Linked DNA regions of Methylibium petroleiphilum PM1. The main gene of each other region encodes a partner of the protein of the gene in region 2 in a complex. Links are inferred from orthologs where the notes say so. Each region holds a gene or a part of one and is shown on either strand. Other genes may lie near its edges.

Region 1 (7,569 bases), 520 kb from region 2 along the record:
GAGAGATCGGAATGCGACGCGGGCGGAAGGTTCCGCTATCCACGCAGCCGATGCGGATCGTGCCTTCGGCCAGCAGCGTCTCGCCGTCGGGATCGCTGCGCCAGCATTGTTGCGCGAGCTTCAGGCTGGCCTGCCGGGCTTCGCGGATCGTCACGCTCACCTGCAGCAGGTCGTCGAGCCGGGCCGGGCGCAGGTAGCGCACCGCGGTCTCGCTGACGATGAACATCACGCTCTCGCGGGTGCGCAGTATCTCCTGCTCGAAGCCGAAGCCGCGCAGCCACTCCGTGCGGGCGCGTTCGAAGAACTTCAGGTAGTTGGCGTAGAACACCACGCCGCCGGCGTCGGTGTCTTCCCAGTACACGCGCAGCGGGAAGCGGAACGCGGGGGGCAGTGAGGAGATCGGCAAGATCGGTCAGGCACTCAGGGTGCAGCCAGCGTGCGACGGTAGACCGGTCCCCAGAGCGGGTGGCCGGCCTCGGCCTTGCTGAGGGTGAAGGCCGGGTCGGCGCTGCGTGCGGCGCGGAACGCGTTCTCGCAGGCCTTGGCGCGCTGGCTGGTGCAATAGATGAAGGCCAGGGTCTTGTGGGCGGCGGCGCGGTCCTTGGGGGCTGCGAGACCGGCCTTCAGCGCGCCGCCGAGGCGCTGCTCGGCGAGCTTGTACTGGCCATCGTCGTAGGCGCGGAGGCCTGCGAGCAGCGCTTGCTCGGCCGGCCGTGCGCTGAGTTCGACCACGCTCACCGGCGGCGGGGGAGCGGGCGGAGGGGGGGGCGGTGGCGGCGCGGGCGGAGGCGGCGGCTGGATCGGCGCCTGCACCGGCGCCGGTGCAGGCGGAGGGGGCGGCGGCGACAGCTGGGCGCAGCCGGCCAGCAGCGCCAGCGCGGTGGTGGCGGCCAGCAGCCGGCGTGTGGGGGCGGCAGGGGTCATCAGGGTCCGAAACGGTGCTTGACGAGGACGCTCTCGTTCGCCTCGATGTCGACGGCGATGGCATGGGCCGCATAGCCGCTGTTGCGCAGGGTCACAGTGTGGCGGCCGACGGGGAGGTTGAGCTGGTTGAGCGGCGGGGTGAGCCCCTGCACCTTGCCGTCGACCTCGACCTCCGCCCACGGGCTGATGGCGAGCTGCAGCACGCCGCTGCCGGCGGCGGCCGGTGGGGCGATGGTCGTCGCGGGCGGGTCGGCCGTTGCGGCCGGCGATGCGGTCGGTGAGGTGACCTGCGCCGTGGGTTCGGCCGGTGCCATGGCCACCCGGACCGGCGACGCGGCGGGCGTCGGTTCGGCCAGGCTCTGCCCGGCCGGCGCCGACGCGAGGCCGTGCCAGATCCCGAAGCCGATCAGGCCCGCGCCGACCAGGGCCAGGCTGCCGAAGGCCCACTGGGGCCAGCGGCGCTCGGCCGTCGGCGCGTCGTCCTCACCGGATTGCAGCGCTTCGGGGTGGGCTTGCAGCCATTCGTGCAGGTCGCGCGACAGCGCCCGGGCCGAACGCGGCCGGTCCTCCGGGCGCTTGGCCATGGCCCGCGCGGCGATCGAGGCCAGTGCCGGCGGCACGGCGGTGCTCACCTCGTCGGCCATCGGTGGCGTGAAGCTGCATACCGCGCCGGTGATGGCGGCCAGCGAGTCGCCCTCGAACGCGCGGTGCCCGGTCAGCAACTCGTAGAGCACGACGCCGAGAGAGAACACGTCGGTGCGCCGGTCGGTCGGCTCGTTGCGCACCTGCTCTGGGGCCATGTAGTGCGGCGAGCCGCCGACCGCACCGCCGCTGTCGCGCGCGTGCGCGACGCTGGCGATGCCGAAGTCCAGCACCTTGGGCTGGGTGCGGCCGACCATGAAGATATTGGCCGGCTTGATGTCGCGGTGGACGATGCCCTTGCTGTGCGCATAGGCTAGCGCGTCGGCGACGCGGCGGATGATCAGCACCGCCTGGCCCACTGTCGGCCGCCAGCCGTCGCTCAACAGTGCGCGCAGGTCCTTGCCCTTCAGCAGCTCCATCGCGATGTAGGCGCCCTGCGGGCTCAGGCCCGCGTCGAACACCGTCACGATGTGCGGGTGGCTCAGGTGGGCGGCGGCGCGCGCTTCGTGCAGGAAGATCGCGTTGAAGGGCTCGCGCGCGTCGGTCTCGAGCGGGGTGCGCGCGCCGGCTGGCATCAGGTTGAGTGTCTTGATCGCGACGCGGCGCGACAGCAGCGGGTCGTCGGCGGCGTACACGGTGCCGAGGCCCCCGTCGCCGATGCGGTACTTCAGCGCGTAGCGGCCGATCTGGCCGATGGTGGGCAGCGGCCCGCGGCTCGCGCCGTCCTCGGACGGCAGCTCCGCCATCAGCACCGTGTCTTCGATCTCGGCGTTGTCGATCGCCTCCTGCAGCGTGCCGGGGGGCGGCGTGAGAGTTGAAGCGCTTTCCACGACGCGGAGCTTAGACGATGCCATGGAGCCCCTCAACCAAGGCAGGCACGGGGCACGGTACGGCGTGGTAACCGCGTGTCACGTGTCGGGCCGAGGGTGTGACGCAACTCACGCTGCGCCCCTCATGCCAGCACGCGCCGCAGGCGCGCGACGGCCTGTTCGAGCTGCGGCAGGCTGCTGGCGAAGGACAGTCGCAGGTGGTGTTCAGTGCCGTGCCGGCCGAAATCGCGCCCCGGCGTCAGCGCGACATGGGCCGAATCCATGAGCGCGAACGCCAGGTCCCAGCTGCTGCCGGCGTGGGTCGAGCAGTCGGCCCAGGCATAGAAGGCGCCGTCGGGCAGCACCGGCACCGGCAGGCCGAGCGACGCGAGCGCGGGCACGATGTAGTCGCGCCGGGCCCGGAAGGCGGCACGGCGGCGTTCGTACTCGGCGATCGATGCGGGCTCGAAGCAGGCCAGCGCCGCGTGCTGCGCGACGCTGGACGGGCAGATGAACAGGTTCTGCGCCAGCTTCTCGACCGGCGCCACCAGCGCGGGCGGCAGCACCAGCCAGCCCAGCCGCCAGCCGGTCATGCTGAAGTATTTGGAGAAGCTGTTGATCGACACCACGTCGTCGCCGTGGGCGAGCGCGGAGCGGCCGTAGGCGGCGTCGTAGCTCAGGCCCAGGTAGATCTCGTCGACCAGCGTGACGCCGCCGCGTGCGCGCACCGCCTGTGCGATGCGCTGCATCTCGTCGGCGGCGATCGAAGTGCCGGTGGGGTTGGACGGCGACGCCAGCAGCACGCCGCGGGTGCGCGCGTTCCACGCCCGCTCCACCCCGGCGGCGTCGAGCTGATAGCGCTGCACCGGGCCACAGGGCAGCAGCACCGGCGTGGCGTCGGCCGCCGCGACGAAATGGCGATTGCAGGGGTAGCTCGGATCCGGCATCAGCACCTCGTCGCCGGACTCGAAAAGCGCCAGGCAGGCGAGCTGCAGCGCGGCCGACGCGCCGGCCGTGATGACGATGCGCTGCGGGTCGATGTCGAGCGCGAAGCGCTGCGCATACCAGCGCGACAGCGCCTCGCGCAGCGCAGGCAGCCCGGTGGCCGGGGTGTACTGCGTGCGGCCCTCGGCGAGGCAGCGCTGCGCCGCCTCGAGCACCGGCGCCGGCGCGGTGAAGTCGGGTTCACCGATGTTCAGGTAGATCATCGGCTCGCCGCCGCGTGCCGGATCGCAGGCCGGGCTGGCAGCGATGCGCGCCGCTGCCTTGGCGCACTCCATCACGTAGAACGGCTCGATGCGGTCGAGGCGCCGGGCGAGCTTCATCCGTGTCGGCAGCGGAACGAGAGGGCAGGGGCCGGCGGCGGGCGCCGCAGCTCAGTCGCGCGGCGGGGCCGCGCGCCGCGCCTGCACTTCGAGCGGGCGCAGGTCGGCGGCGGCCTTGTCGAGCACGCCGTTGACGTACTTGTGGCCGTCGGTGCCGCCGAAGCTCTTGGCGAGTTCCACCGCCTCGTTGATCGCGACGCGGTAGGGGATGTCGATGCAGTGCTTGAGCTCGTAGGCGCCGATCATCAGCACGCCGTGCTCGATCGGCGACAGCTCGGTGGTCTTGCGGTCCACGTGGCGAGCCAGCACTGCGTCGAGGGCGGCGGCTTCGGCCACGCAGCCGTGCAGCAGGGCGTCGAAGTGCGCCGCGTCGGCCTGCTTGAAGCCGTCGAGCTCGCGCATGTGGGCCTCGATCACGACGGCTTCGCTGCCCGACACCAGCCATTGGTACAGGCCCTGCAGCGCGAACTCGCGCGAACGCCGACGCGAAGACTTCTGCGCCGGCTTGCGGCCGCCAGGGCGGGCGGCGGTCGACGCCGGAGCGGGCGACGGCACGCTGCCGTCGGTGTCTTGAGGGGTCACGAAAGCTCTTCCATCAGATTGACCATCTCGACGGCGACGCGCGCGGCATCGCGGCCCTTGTCGTCGACGCGGGCCCAGGCCTGGTCCTCGTTCTCGACGGTGAGGATGGCGTTGGCGATCGGGGTCGCGTGATCGAGCGAAACGCGCGTCACGCCGGCGCCGCTCTCGTTGCTGACGAGCTCGAAGTGGTAGGTCTCGCCGCGGATGATGCAGCCGAGCGCGATCAGCGCATCGAAGTCCTTGCGCCGCGCCATCGCCTGCAGTGCGATCGGGATCTCGAGCGCGCCGGGTACCGATACGTGCTCGATGTGCTTGGCCGACACGCCCAGCAGCTCCAGCTCGACCAGGCAGGCCTGGGCCAGGCGGTCAGTGAGTGCGGCATTGAAGCGCGCCTGCACGATGCCGATGCGCAGGTTCTCGCCGACGAGTTCGGCGACGGTGTTGCCGAAGATCGTGGTCTGGGTGTCAGCGTCTTGCATCGAAACCTCGAAGTGGAAGGGCGTGCCGCGGTGTCATTCGGCGGCGACGAAGCCGGTGACCTCGAGTCCGTAGCCCACCATGCTGGGCATGCGGCGCGGGCTGCCGAGCAGCTTCATGCGGACGATGCCGAGTTCGCGCAGGATCTGCGCGCCCACGCCGTAGGTGCGCAGGTCCATCTGGCCGCGCGGGGTCGGCGGCGCGTCGGGGCCCACGGTCAGCTGCTGCAGCAGGCCGTTGCCCGCCTCGCCGCAGTTCAGCAGGACCGCCACGCCACGTTCGGCCGCCCGCAGCGCGGCCAGTGCCCGTGGCAGCGGCCACGAATGGCCGCAGCGGCCGGCGTCGAGCAGGTCCAGCACCGACAGCGGCTCGTGCACTCGCACCAGCACCTCGTCGTCGGCACCCCATTGCCCCACGCTCAGCGCCAAGTGCACGGCGCCCGAGCGGTCGCGGAAGGCCTGGCAATCGAACGGGCCCTGCGGCGTGACCAGCACGCGCTGGGCGACGCGCGTGATGAGCGATTCGTTGCGGCTGCGGTATTCGATCAGGTCGGCGATGCTGCCGATCTTGAGCCCGTGTTCCCTGGCGAACAGCACCAGGTCGGGCAGCCGGGCCATCGTGCCGTCGTCCTTCATGATCTCGCAGATCACCGACGCAGGCGTCAGGCCGGCCATCAGCGTGAGGTCGCAGCCGGCCTCGGTGTGCCCGGCGCGCATCAGCACGCCGCCGTCCTGCGCCTGCAGCGGGAAGATGTGGCCGGGCTGGACCAGGTCGCTGGCCTTCGCGTCGCGCGCCACCGCGGCCTGCACGGTGCGTGCGCGGTCGGCCGCGGAGATGCCGGTGGTCACGCCGCTGGCGGCCTCGATCGAGACGGTGAAGGCAGTGCCGTGCTGTGTGCCGTTGCGCGCGGCCATCGGCGGCAGTTGCAGCCGTTCGCAGCGCTCGCGGGTGAGCGTGAGGCAGATCAGGCCGCGGCCGTAGCGCGCCATGAAGTTGATGGCTTCGGGCGTGACGTGCTCGGCGGCCATCACGAGGTCGCCCTCGTTCTCGCGATCTTCCTCGTCGACCAGGATGACCATGCGGCCGGCGGCGAGCTCGGCGATCAGCTCGGGAACAGGGGAAAGGGCCATGGCGGGATTGTAGGTGGCGGGTCGGAGCGGCGCGGGCGGGAGCGCGTCGCCTCGGCGCGGGGGAATTGCCGGCGCGCGGCGGCGTCAGCGACTGCCGAGCATGCGCTCGACGTAGCGCGCGATCAGGTCGATCTCGAGGTTGACGCGGGCGCCGACGCTCAGCGTGCCGAGCGTCGTGTGTTCCAGCGTGTGCGGGATCAGGTTGATGCCGAGTTCGGTGGTCTCGGCGTGGTCGGTGACGCGGTTGACCGTGAGGCTCACGCCGTTGACGGTGATCGAGCCCTTGTAGGCGAGGTAGCGGCCCAGCGCCTGCGGCGCAGCGATGCAAAGCTCCCAGGATTCGCCGACCGGCGCGAATTTCGTCACCGTGCCGACGCCGTCGACGTGGCCCGATACCAGGTGTCCGCCGAGCCGGTCGCTGGCGCGCAGAGCCTTCTCGAGGTTGAGCGGTCCGGGGTCGGCGAGGCCGGCCGTCTTGTCCAGGCTTTCCGCCGAGATGTCGACCGTGAACCAGTCCGCCTCCGCGTCGAAGGCCGTGACGGTCATGCAGGCGCCGTTGAGCGCGATGCTGTCGCCCAACTGCACGTCGGCCAGGTAGCCCGGCGGCGTGGCGATGGTGAGGCGCTTGCCGTGGGACGGGTCGGCGCCGAGCGGCGCGACCTTGCTGAGGCGGCCCAGGCCGCTGATGATGCCGGTGAACATGGCTCCGATTGTCTCAGCGTCGCAGCCCTGCCGCTGCGGCGGGGGCAAGCGCAGCTTCGGGCCGACGCTCAGAAATCGGCACGGCCCGGCGGCCGGGCGATCAGGCGCAGATCAGCCCCGACGCGCTCGACACTGACGAACTCGAGCGCCAGGCCCTCGGTCAGTGCAGTGAGCGGACCGAAGCGCGCCATCTCGCGACCCGCACCGAGCATCAGCGGCGCCAGGTAGACGAGGAACTCGTCGACCAGGCCCGCCCGCACGAAGGAGCCGCTGAGCTTGCTGCCCGCCTCGACATGCAGTTCGTTGATCTCGCGCCGCGCCAGGTCGTCGAGCATCGCGCCCAGATCGACCTTGCCGTCGGCGTTGGCACAGGCCAGCACCGACACGCCCTGTTCGGCCAGTTCACGGACCTTCGGCGCCGCATGGCGGGCCAGTGCACTGGCCGTGTAGACCAGCCGCTCGCCCGGTGGCGAGAGGATGCGGGCGTCGAGCGCGATGTCGAGCTTGGAGTCGACGACGACCCGGCACGGCTGCAGCACGGTGTCGACGAGCCGCACGTCGAGCCGCGGGTCGTCGTCGATCACGGTGCCGATGCCGGTGAGCACCGCCCCGGCCCGCTTGCGGTAGGCGTGGCCGTCGGTGCGGGCGGCATCGCCGGTGATCCACTGGCTCAGGCCGTTGTCGAGTGCCGTGCGTCCGTCGAGCGACGCGGCGATCTTCAGGCGCACCCACGGCCGCTGGCGCAGCATGCGGGAGAGGAAGCCGATATTCAGCTCGCGCGCGGCGATTGCAACCGGGTCGCCGGGCGCCAGCACCGTCACGTCGATGCCGGCCGCCCGCAGCCGGCCGATGCCGTGACCGGCGACCAGCGGATTCGGGTCCTGCAGCGCCACCATCACGTGGGCCACGCCGGCCTCGACCAGCGCATCGCAGCAGGGCGGGGTGCGGCCGTGGTGCGAGCAGGGCTCGAGCGTGACC
Region 2 (7,588 bases):
GCGGTTGCCGCGGCCCTTGGCGCGCGCGGAGAACCGCTTCAGGGTCGCACCCTGCTCGACGTGGATCGTCTTGACCTTCAGCTCGTCGATGTCGGCACCGTCGTTGTGCTCGGCATTGGCGATCGCCGATTCCAGCGCCTTCTTGATGATGACGGCGGCCTTCTTCTGCGTGAATTCCAGGATGTTGAGCGCCTGGTCCACCTTCTTGCCGCGGACCAGGTCAGCCACCGGCCGACCCTTGTCGACCGACAGACGCACGCCGCGAACGATTGCTCGGGTTTCCATCATCATCCCCTTACTTCTTCGCCTTCTTGTCCGCCGGATGACCCTTGAACGTGCGGGTCAGGGCGAACTCGCCGAGCTTGTGGCCGACCATCTGATCGGTCACGTACACGGGGACGTGCTGCTTGCCGTTGTGCACGGCGATCGTCAGCCCGATGAAATCGGGCAGGATCGTCGAGCGGCGCGACCAGGTCTTGATCGGCTTCTTGTCCTTGATCGCCACGGCCTTCTCGACCTTGGCCACCAGGTGGTGGTCCACGAACGGACCCTTCTTCAGTGAGCGTGCCATCGAGCGTGCCCCTTACTTCTTGCGACGCGAGACGATGAACGTCTGCGTGCGCTTGTTGCTGCGAGTGCGGTAGCCCTTGGTCATCGTGTTCCAAGGCGACACCGGCACCTGGCCCTCGCCGGTGCGGCCTTCGCCGCCGCCGTGCGGGTGGTCCACCGGGTTCATGGCCACGCCACGAACGGTCGGGCGAACGCCCTTCCAGCGGATCGCACCGGCCTTGCCGTACTGGCGCAGGTTGTGCTCTTCGTTGCTCACCTCGCCGATCGTGGCACGGCACTCGATGTGGATGCGACGCACCTCACCCGAGCGCAGGCGAACCTGGGCGTAGGTGCTTTCGCGTGCCAGCAGCGTCACCGAAGTGCCAGCCGAGCGCGCGATCTGCGCGCCCTTGCCGGCCAGCAGTTCGACGCAGTGCATCGTCGAGCCCACCGGGATGTTGCGGATCGGCAGCGTGTTGCCGGCCTTGATCGGCGCTTCCGAGCCGCTCAGGATGGTGGCACCGACTTCCAGACCGCGCGGAGCGATGATGTAACGGCGCTCTCCATCGGCGTAGCACACCAGCGCGATGTGGGCGGTTCGGTTCGGGTCGTACTCGATACGCTCGACCTTCGCCGGGATGCCGTCCTTGTTGCGCTTGAAATCGACCACGCGGTAGTGGTGCTTGTGACCACCGCCCTTGTGCCGGATGGTGATGTGGCCGTTGTTGTTCCGGCCTGCATTCTGGATCTGCGGCTCGAGCAGCGACGCTTCGGGCTTGCCCTTGTGCAGGTGCGAATGCACCACCTTCACCACGGCACGGCGGCCAGGGGACGTGGGCTTGACTTTGACGACGGCCATTACGCGGCCTCCCCGGAGAAGTTGAGCTCCTGACCCGCCTTCAGGCAGACATAGGCCTTGCGAACGTTGTCGCGGCGACCCACACCCTTGCCGAAGCGCTTGGTCTTGCCCTTGGTGTTCACGACCGACACCTTGTCGACCTCGACCTTGAACAGCAGTTCCACCGCCGCCTTGATCTCGGGCTTGGTCGCGTCCTGCAGCACCTTGAACAGCACCTGGTTGTGCGACTCGGCGACCGCCGTGGCCTTCTCGGACACGATCGGCGCGACCAGCACCTTCATCAGGCGACCTTCATCGAACTTGAGAGCGCTCATGCCAGCATCTCCTTGAGCTTCTCGATCGCGCCCTTCGTCACCAGGACCTTCTTGTAGAAGACCAGCGACAGCGGATCGGCATAACGCGGCTCGATCACCAGCACGTTGGCGAGGTTGCGCGACGCGAGGAACAGGTTCTCATCCACCTCGTCCGCGATCACCAGCACCGACTCCAGGCCCATGGCCTTGAACTTCGCGGCCAGCGCCTTGGTCTTGGGCGTCTCGACCTTGATCGAATCCACCACGGCCAAGCGACCTTCACGAGCGAGCTGCGAGAAGATGGCAGCCATGCCGGCGCGGTACATCTTCTTGTTGACCTTGTGGCTGAAGTTCTCTTCCGGGCTGTTCGGGAAGATCCGACCGCCTCCGCGCCACAGCGGCGACGAGGTCATGCCGGCGCGAGCCCGGCCGGTGCCCTTCTGGCGCCACGGCTTCTTGGTCGAGTGCTTGACCGTCTGGCGATCCTTCTGGGCGCGCGTACCTTGGCGGGCATTCGCCTGGTAGGCCACCACCACCTGGTGCACCAGCGCTTCGTTGTAGTCGCGACCGAACACGGTGTCCGGCGCGTCGACCTTCGAGGCGGCCTGGCCTTGTTCGTTCAGGAGCTCGAGTTCCATCAGTTCGCTCCCTTCTTGGCCTTGACCTTGACGGCCGGGCGCACGGTCACGAAACCGTTCTTCGCACCAGGAACCGCGCCGCGCACCAGCAGCAGCTGGCGGGCCTCGTCGACACGCACGATGTCAAGGTTCTGGGTGGTCTTGGTCACGTCGCCGCGGTGGCCGGACATCTTCTTGCCCGGGAACACGCGACCCGGATCCTGGGCCATCGAGATCGAGCCCGGCACGTTGTGCGAACGGCTGTTGCCGTGCGACGCGCGCTGCGAGCCGAAGTTGTGCCGCTTGATGGTGCCGGTGAAGCCCTTGCCGATCGACGTACCCTGCACGTCGACCTTCTGGCCGGCGGCGAACAGGCCGACCGGCAGCGTGCCGCCCGGCTTGTACTCGGCCGCCACTTCGGCGCTGACCGCGAATTCACGCAGGATTTCGCCAGCCTCGACACCCGCCTTGGCGAGATGCCCGGCCTCTGGCTTCGTGACGCGCGACGCCTTGCGGGCGCCAAATGTCACCTGGATGGCGCTGTAGCCGTCGGTTTCGACGGTCTTGACCTGGGTGACGCGATTGTTGGACACGTCAAGCACCGTCACGGGCACGGCGTCGCCGTCGTCCGTGAAGATGCGCATCATGCCCACCTTGCGGCCCAGCAAGCCGAGGCGATCGCCCGGATTGGCTGTAGTCATGGTTCTTCTCCAATGTCCGACATCGATTGGTCGGACTGACTTCACTGAGGCGACCGAACGCATTGCGCCGGGTCACCACGATGTTTTGCCCGCGACACCGGAGTGCCGAGGGCAGAAAAGCCTGCGATTGTAGCAGCAGCGGCCGAAGCCGCAACCACCCGGGTCCGCAGCGAACCCGATCGGAACTTACTGCAGCTTGATCTCGACGTCCACGCCGGCCGGCAGGTCAAGCTTCATCAGCGCGTCGACGGTCTTGTCGGTGGGATCGACGATGTCCATCAGGCGCTGGTGGGTGCGGATCTCGAACTGGTCGCGCGAGCTCTTGTTGACGTGCGGCGAACGCAGGATGTCGAAACGCTGCATGCGTGTCGGCAGGGGCACCGGGCCCTTGACGATGGCGCCGGTGCGCTTGGCGGTGTCGACGATCTCGAGGGCCGATTGATCGATCAGCTTGTAATCGAATGCCTTCAGGCGGATGCGGATCTTTTGCTTTTGCATGACGGTTCCTTCAAAGAGCGGTGCGGCGGGCAGCGCCCGCAGCGGGGTGGTGAAAGGCGGGGCGGGACGTACCCACCCGCCGTCATGCATTACTCGATGATTTTGGCGACGACGCCTGCGCCGACGGTGCGGCCGCCCTCACGGATGGCGAAGCGCAGGCCTTCTTCCATCGCGATCGGGTTGATCAGCTTGACCGTGATGCTCACGTTGTCGCCCGGCATCACCATCTCCTTGTCCTTGGGCAACTCCACCGCGCCCGTCACGTCCGTCGTGCGGAAGTAGAACTGGGGACGGTAGTTGTTGAAGAACGGCGTGTGTCGGCCGCCCTCTTCCTTGCTCAGGACGTAGATCTCGGCGGTGAAGTGGGTGTGCGGCTTGACCGAGCCGGGCTTGCACAGCACCTGGCCGCGCTGCACGTCTTCGCGCTTGGTGCCGCGCAGCAGGATGCCGACGTTGTCGCCCGCCTGACCCTGGTCGAGCAGCTTGCGGAACATCTCGACGCCGGTGCAGGTGGTCTTCTGCGTGGCGCTGATGCCGACGATCTCGATTTCCTCGCCGACCTTGATGATGCCGCGTTCGACACGGCCGGTGACGACGGTGCCGCGCCCGGAGATGGAGAACACGTCTTCCACCGGCATCAGGAAGGCGCCGTCCACCGCACGCTCGGGCGTGGGGATGTAGCTGTCGAGGGCTTCGGCCAGCTTCATGATGGCTTGTTCGCCGAGTTCGCCCTTGTCGCCTTCGAGGGCGAGCTTGGCCGAGCCGTGGACGATGGGGGTGGCGTCACCGGGGAACTCGTACTTGTCGAGCAGTTCGCGCACTTCCATCTCCACCAGCTCGAGGAGCTCGGCGTCGTCGACCATGTCGCACTTGTTCAGGAAGACGATGATGTAGGGCACGCCGACCTGACGGGCCAGCAGGATGTGCTCGCGGGTCTGGGGCATCGGGCCGTCGGCGGCCGAGCACACGAGGATGGCGCCGTCCATCTGCGCCGCACCCGTGATCATGTTCTTCACGTAGTCGGCGTGTCCGGGGCAGTCAACGTGCGCGTAGTGCCGGTTGGCGGTCTCGTACTCAACGTGCGCCGTGTTGATCGTGATGCCGCGCGCCTTCTCTTCGGGCGCCGCGTCGATCTGGTCGTACGCCTTGGCCTCACCACCGAACTTCGACGACAGAATCGTCGTGATCGCCGCCGTCAGCGTCGTCTTCCCGTGGTCCACGTGCCCAATCGTCCCAACGTTCACGTGCGGCTTGGTCCGCTCGAATTTGCTCTTGGCCATTTCAGAATCTCCAGATAAAGAACAGTGCCAGTGTTCGGTTTAAGGTCTCCGGCGGGGAGCGGATTCACCTGCCACTGGCAGCAGGCGGCACCTCACCGAAGACCGGCTTGTTTTCTCAGCGCTTTTACTTCGCGCGCGACGTGATGATCGCGTCGGCCACGTTCTTGGGCGCTTCGCTGTAGTGCTTGAACTCCATCGTGTACGTGGCGCGGCCCTGCGACATCGAGCGCAGCGTGGTCGAGTAGCCAAACATCTCCGACAGCGGCACCTCGGCCTTGATGGCCTTGCCACCGCCCGGCATGTCGTCCATGCCCTGCACCATGCCGCGACGGGACGACAGGTCGCCCATGACGTTGCCGGCGTAGTCTTCCGGTGTCTCAACTTCCACGGCCATCATCGGCTCGAGGATGACCGGCGAGGCCTTGCGACAGCCGTCCTTGAAGCCCAGCGACGCGGCCATCTTGAAGGCGTTCTCGTTCGAGTCGACCTCGTGGTACGAACCGAAGGTCAGCGTGACCTTCACGTCCACCACCGGGAAGCCCGCGAGCACGCCGTTCGGCAGCGAATCTTCGACGCCCTTCTTGACCGCCGGGATGAACTCGCGCGGCACCACGCCACCCTTGATGGCGTCGACGAACTCGAAACCCTTGCCTGGCTCCTGCGGCTCGATCTTCAGCACGACGTGGCCGTACTGGCCCTTGCCGCCCGACTGGCGAACGAACTTGCCTTCGATGTCCGACACCGGCTTGCGGATGGTTTCGCGGTAGGCAACCTGCGGCTTGCCGACGTTGGCCTCTACGCCGAACTCGCGCTTCATGCGATCGACGATGATTTCCAGGTGCAGCTCGCCCATGCCGGAGATGATGGTCTGGCCGGACTCTTCATCGGTGCGCACGCGGAACGACGGGTCTTCCTGAGCCAGACGACCCAGGGCGATGCCCATCTTCTCCTGGTCGGCCTTGGTCTTGGGCTCGACGGCCTGCGAGATCACCGGCTCGGGGAAGATCATCTTCTCGAGCGTGATGATCGCGTCCGGATCGCACAGCGTCTCGCCCGTGGTCACTTCCTTCAGGCCCACGCAGGCCGCGATGTCGCCGGCCAGGATCTCCTTGATCTCTTCGCGCTGGTTGGCATGCATCTGCAGGATCCGCCCGATGCGCTCCTTCTTGCCTCGGATCGGGTTGAAAACCGAATCACCGGACTTCAGCACACCCGAATAGACGCGCACGAAGGTGAGTTGGCCGACGTAGGGGTCGGTCATCAGCTTGAAAGCCAGCGCGGCGAACTTCTCGTCATCGGCCGCACGACGAACCACTTCCTTGTCGTCGTCGTCATGGCCGGGAACCGGGGGAATGTCGATCGGCGACGGCATGAAGTCGATCACGCCGTCGAGCATGCGCTGCACGCCCTTGTTCTTGAAGGCGGTGCCACAGAACATCGGCTGGATCTCGGCGGCGATCGTGCGCGTGCGGATGCCGAACTTGATCTCCGCCTCGGTCAGTTCGCCCGATTCGAGATACTTGTTCATCAGCTCTTCGCTGGCCTCGGCCGCAGCCTCGACCATGTTCTCGCGCCACTTCTGCGACTCGGCCTGCAGGTCAGCGGGGATGTCCTCGTAGTTGAACTTCATGCCCTGGGAGGCTTCATCCCAGATGATCGCCTTCATCTTGATGAGGTCGATCACACCGGTGAAGTTCTCCTCGGCACCGATCGGCAGCACGATGGGCACCGGGTTCGCCTTCAGGCGAACCTTCATCTGGTCATAGACCTTGTAGAAGTTCGCACCGGTGCGGTCCATCTTGTTGACGAACGCCAGGCGCGGCACCTTGTACTTGTTGGCCTGGCGCCAGACCGTCTCCGACTGCGGCTGCACGCCGCCCACGGCACAGTAAACCATGCAGGCGCCATCGAGCACGCGCATCGAGCGCTCCACCTCGATGGTGAAGTCGACGTGCCCCGGGGTGTCGATGATGTTGATGCGGTGCTCGGGAAAGGCCAGCTCCATGCCCTTCCAGAAACAGGTGGTGGCAGCCGACGTGATCGTGATGCCGCGCTCCTGCTCCTGCTCCATCCAGTCCATGGTCGCCGCGCCATCGTGCACTTCACCGATCTTGTGGTTCACGCCGGTGTAGAACAGGATGCGCTCGGTGGTGGTGGTCTTGCCGGCATCGATGTGCGCAGAGATACCGATGTTGCGGTAGCGCTCGATGGGGGTCTTGCGGGCCATGGTGTGACTCCAAATACAGGGGCCGCTCGCGGGTTCGTACAAACCCGAAGAGCGGCCGGGGACCAAAAGAGACTTAGAAGCGGAAGTGCGAGAACGCCTTATTGGCTTCGGCCATGCGGTGAACTTCATCGCGCTTCTTCATTGCGCCGCCGCGGCCTTCCGAGGCCTCGAGCAGTTCATTCGCGAGACGCTGGGCCATCGACTTCTCGCTGCGCTTGCGAGCCGACTCCTTGAGCCAGCGCATCGCCAGCGCCATGCGACGAACGGGGCGAACTTCCACGGGAACTTGGTAGTTCGCACCGCCGACACGGCGAGACTTCACTTCGACCATCGGCTTCACGTTGTTCAGCGCGGTGATGAAGACCTCGAGCGGATCACGGTTGGCCTTCTTCTCGACGGTCTCGAGGGCGCCGTAGATGATGCGCTCGGCCACGGCCTTCTTGCCGGATTCCATGATCACGTTCATGAACTTCGAGAGATCGACGTTGCCGAACTTCGGGTCCGGCAGGATCTCACGCTTGGGTACTTCGCGACGACGGGGCATTTCTCTTCCTTCTGTGCTTC

What was found. Proteins that work in one complex are often made in the same cells at the same time.
Region 1: the proteins of rpsJ (region 2) and nusB are in contact, whole or in part, in a solved structure (PDB 3D3B), measured with the Escherichia coli proteins. The link is inferred for Methylibium petroleiphilum PM1 from one-to-one orthologs.

What each region holds. Positions count from the first base shown.
Region 1 is NC_008825.1:3,129,349-3,136,917, reverse strand. The notes cover bases 2,518-5,372. They hold nusB (transcription antitermination factor NusB), read right to left. Parts: upstream 4,283-5,372; coding sequence 3,752-4,282; downstream 2,518-3,751. Other genes in these bases: ribBA (bifunctional 3,4-dihydroxy-2-butanone-4-phosphate synthase/GTP cyclohydrolase II), read right to left, coding at 4,795-5,372; ribH (6,7-dimethyl-8-ribityllumazine synthase), read right to left, coding at 4,279-4,761; MPE_RS14880 (pyridoxal phosphate-dependent aminotransferase), read right to left, coding at 2,519-3,700. In the rest of the region: ybgC (tol-pal system-associated acyl-CoA thioesterase), read right to left, coding at 1-406; MPE_RS14890 (TssQ family T6SS-associated lipoprotein), read right to left, coding at 421-924; MPE_RS22830 (serine/threonine-protein kinase), read right to left, coding at 924-2,420; more of ribBA, read right to left, coding at 5,373-5,889; MPE_RS14860 (riboflavin synthase), read right to left, coding at 5,974-6,591; bifunctional diaminohydroxyphosphoribosylaminopyrimidine deaminase/5-amino-6-(5-phosphoribosylamino)uracil reductase RibD, read right to left, coding at 6,660-7,569. UniProt on the Escherichia coli protein: Part of the processive rRNA transcription and antitermination complex (rrnTAC). The complex forms an RNA-chaperone ring around the RNA exit tunnel of RNA polymerase (RNAP).
Region 2 is NC_008825.1:3,646,034-3,653,621, forward strand. The notes cover bases 1,862-4,735. They hold rpsJ (30S ribosomal protein S10), read right to left. Parts: upstream 3,518-4,735; coding sequence 3,206-3,517; downstream 1,862-3,205. Other genes in these bases: rplD (50S ribosomal protein L4), read right to left, coding at 1,862-2,339; rplC (50S ribosomal protein L3), read right to left, coding at 2,339-3,019; tuf (elongation factor Tu), read right to left, coding at 3,607-4,735. In the rest of the region: rplV (50S ribosomal protein L22), read right to left, coding at 1-288; rpsS (30S ribosomal protein S19), read right to left, coding at 296-571; rplB (50S ribosomal protein L2), read right to left, coding at 584-1,408; rplW (50S ribosomal protein L23), read right to left, coding at 1,408-1,722; more of rplD, read right to left, coding at 1,719-1,861; more of tuf, read right to left, coding at 4,736-4,797; fusA (elongation factor G), read right to left, coding at 4,922-7,024; rpsG (30S ribosomal protein S7), read right to left, coding at 7,098-7,568. UniProt on the Escherichia coli protein: Involved in the binding of tRNA to the ribosomes. Part of the processive rRNA transcription and antitermination complex (rrnTAC). The complex forms an RNA-chaperone ring around the RNA exit tunnel of RNA polymerase (RNAP).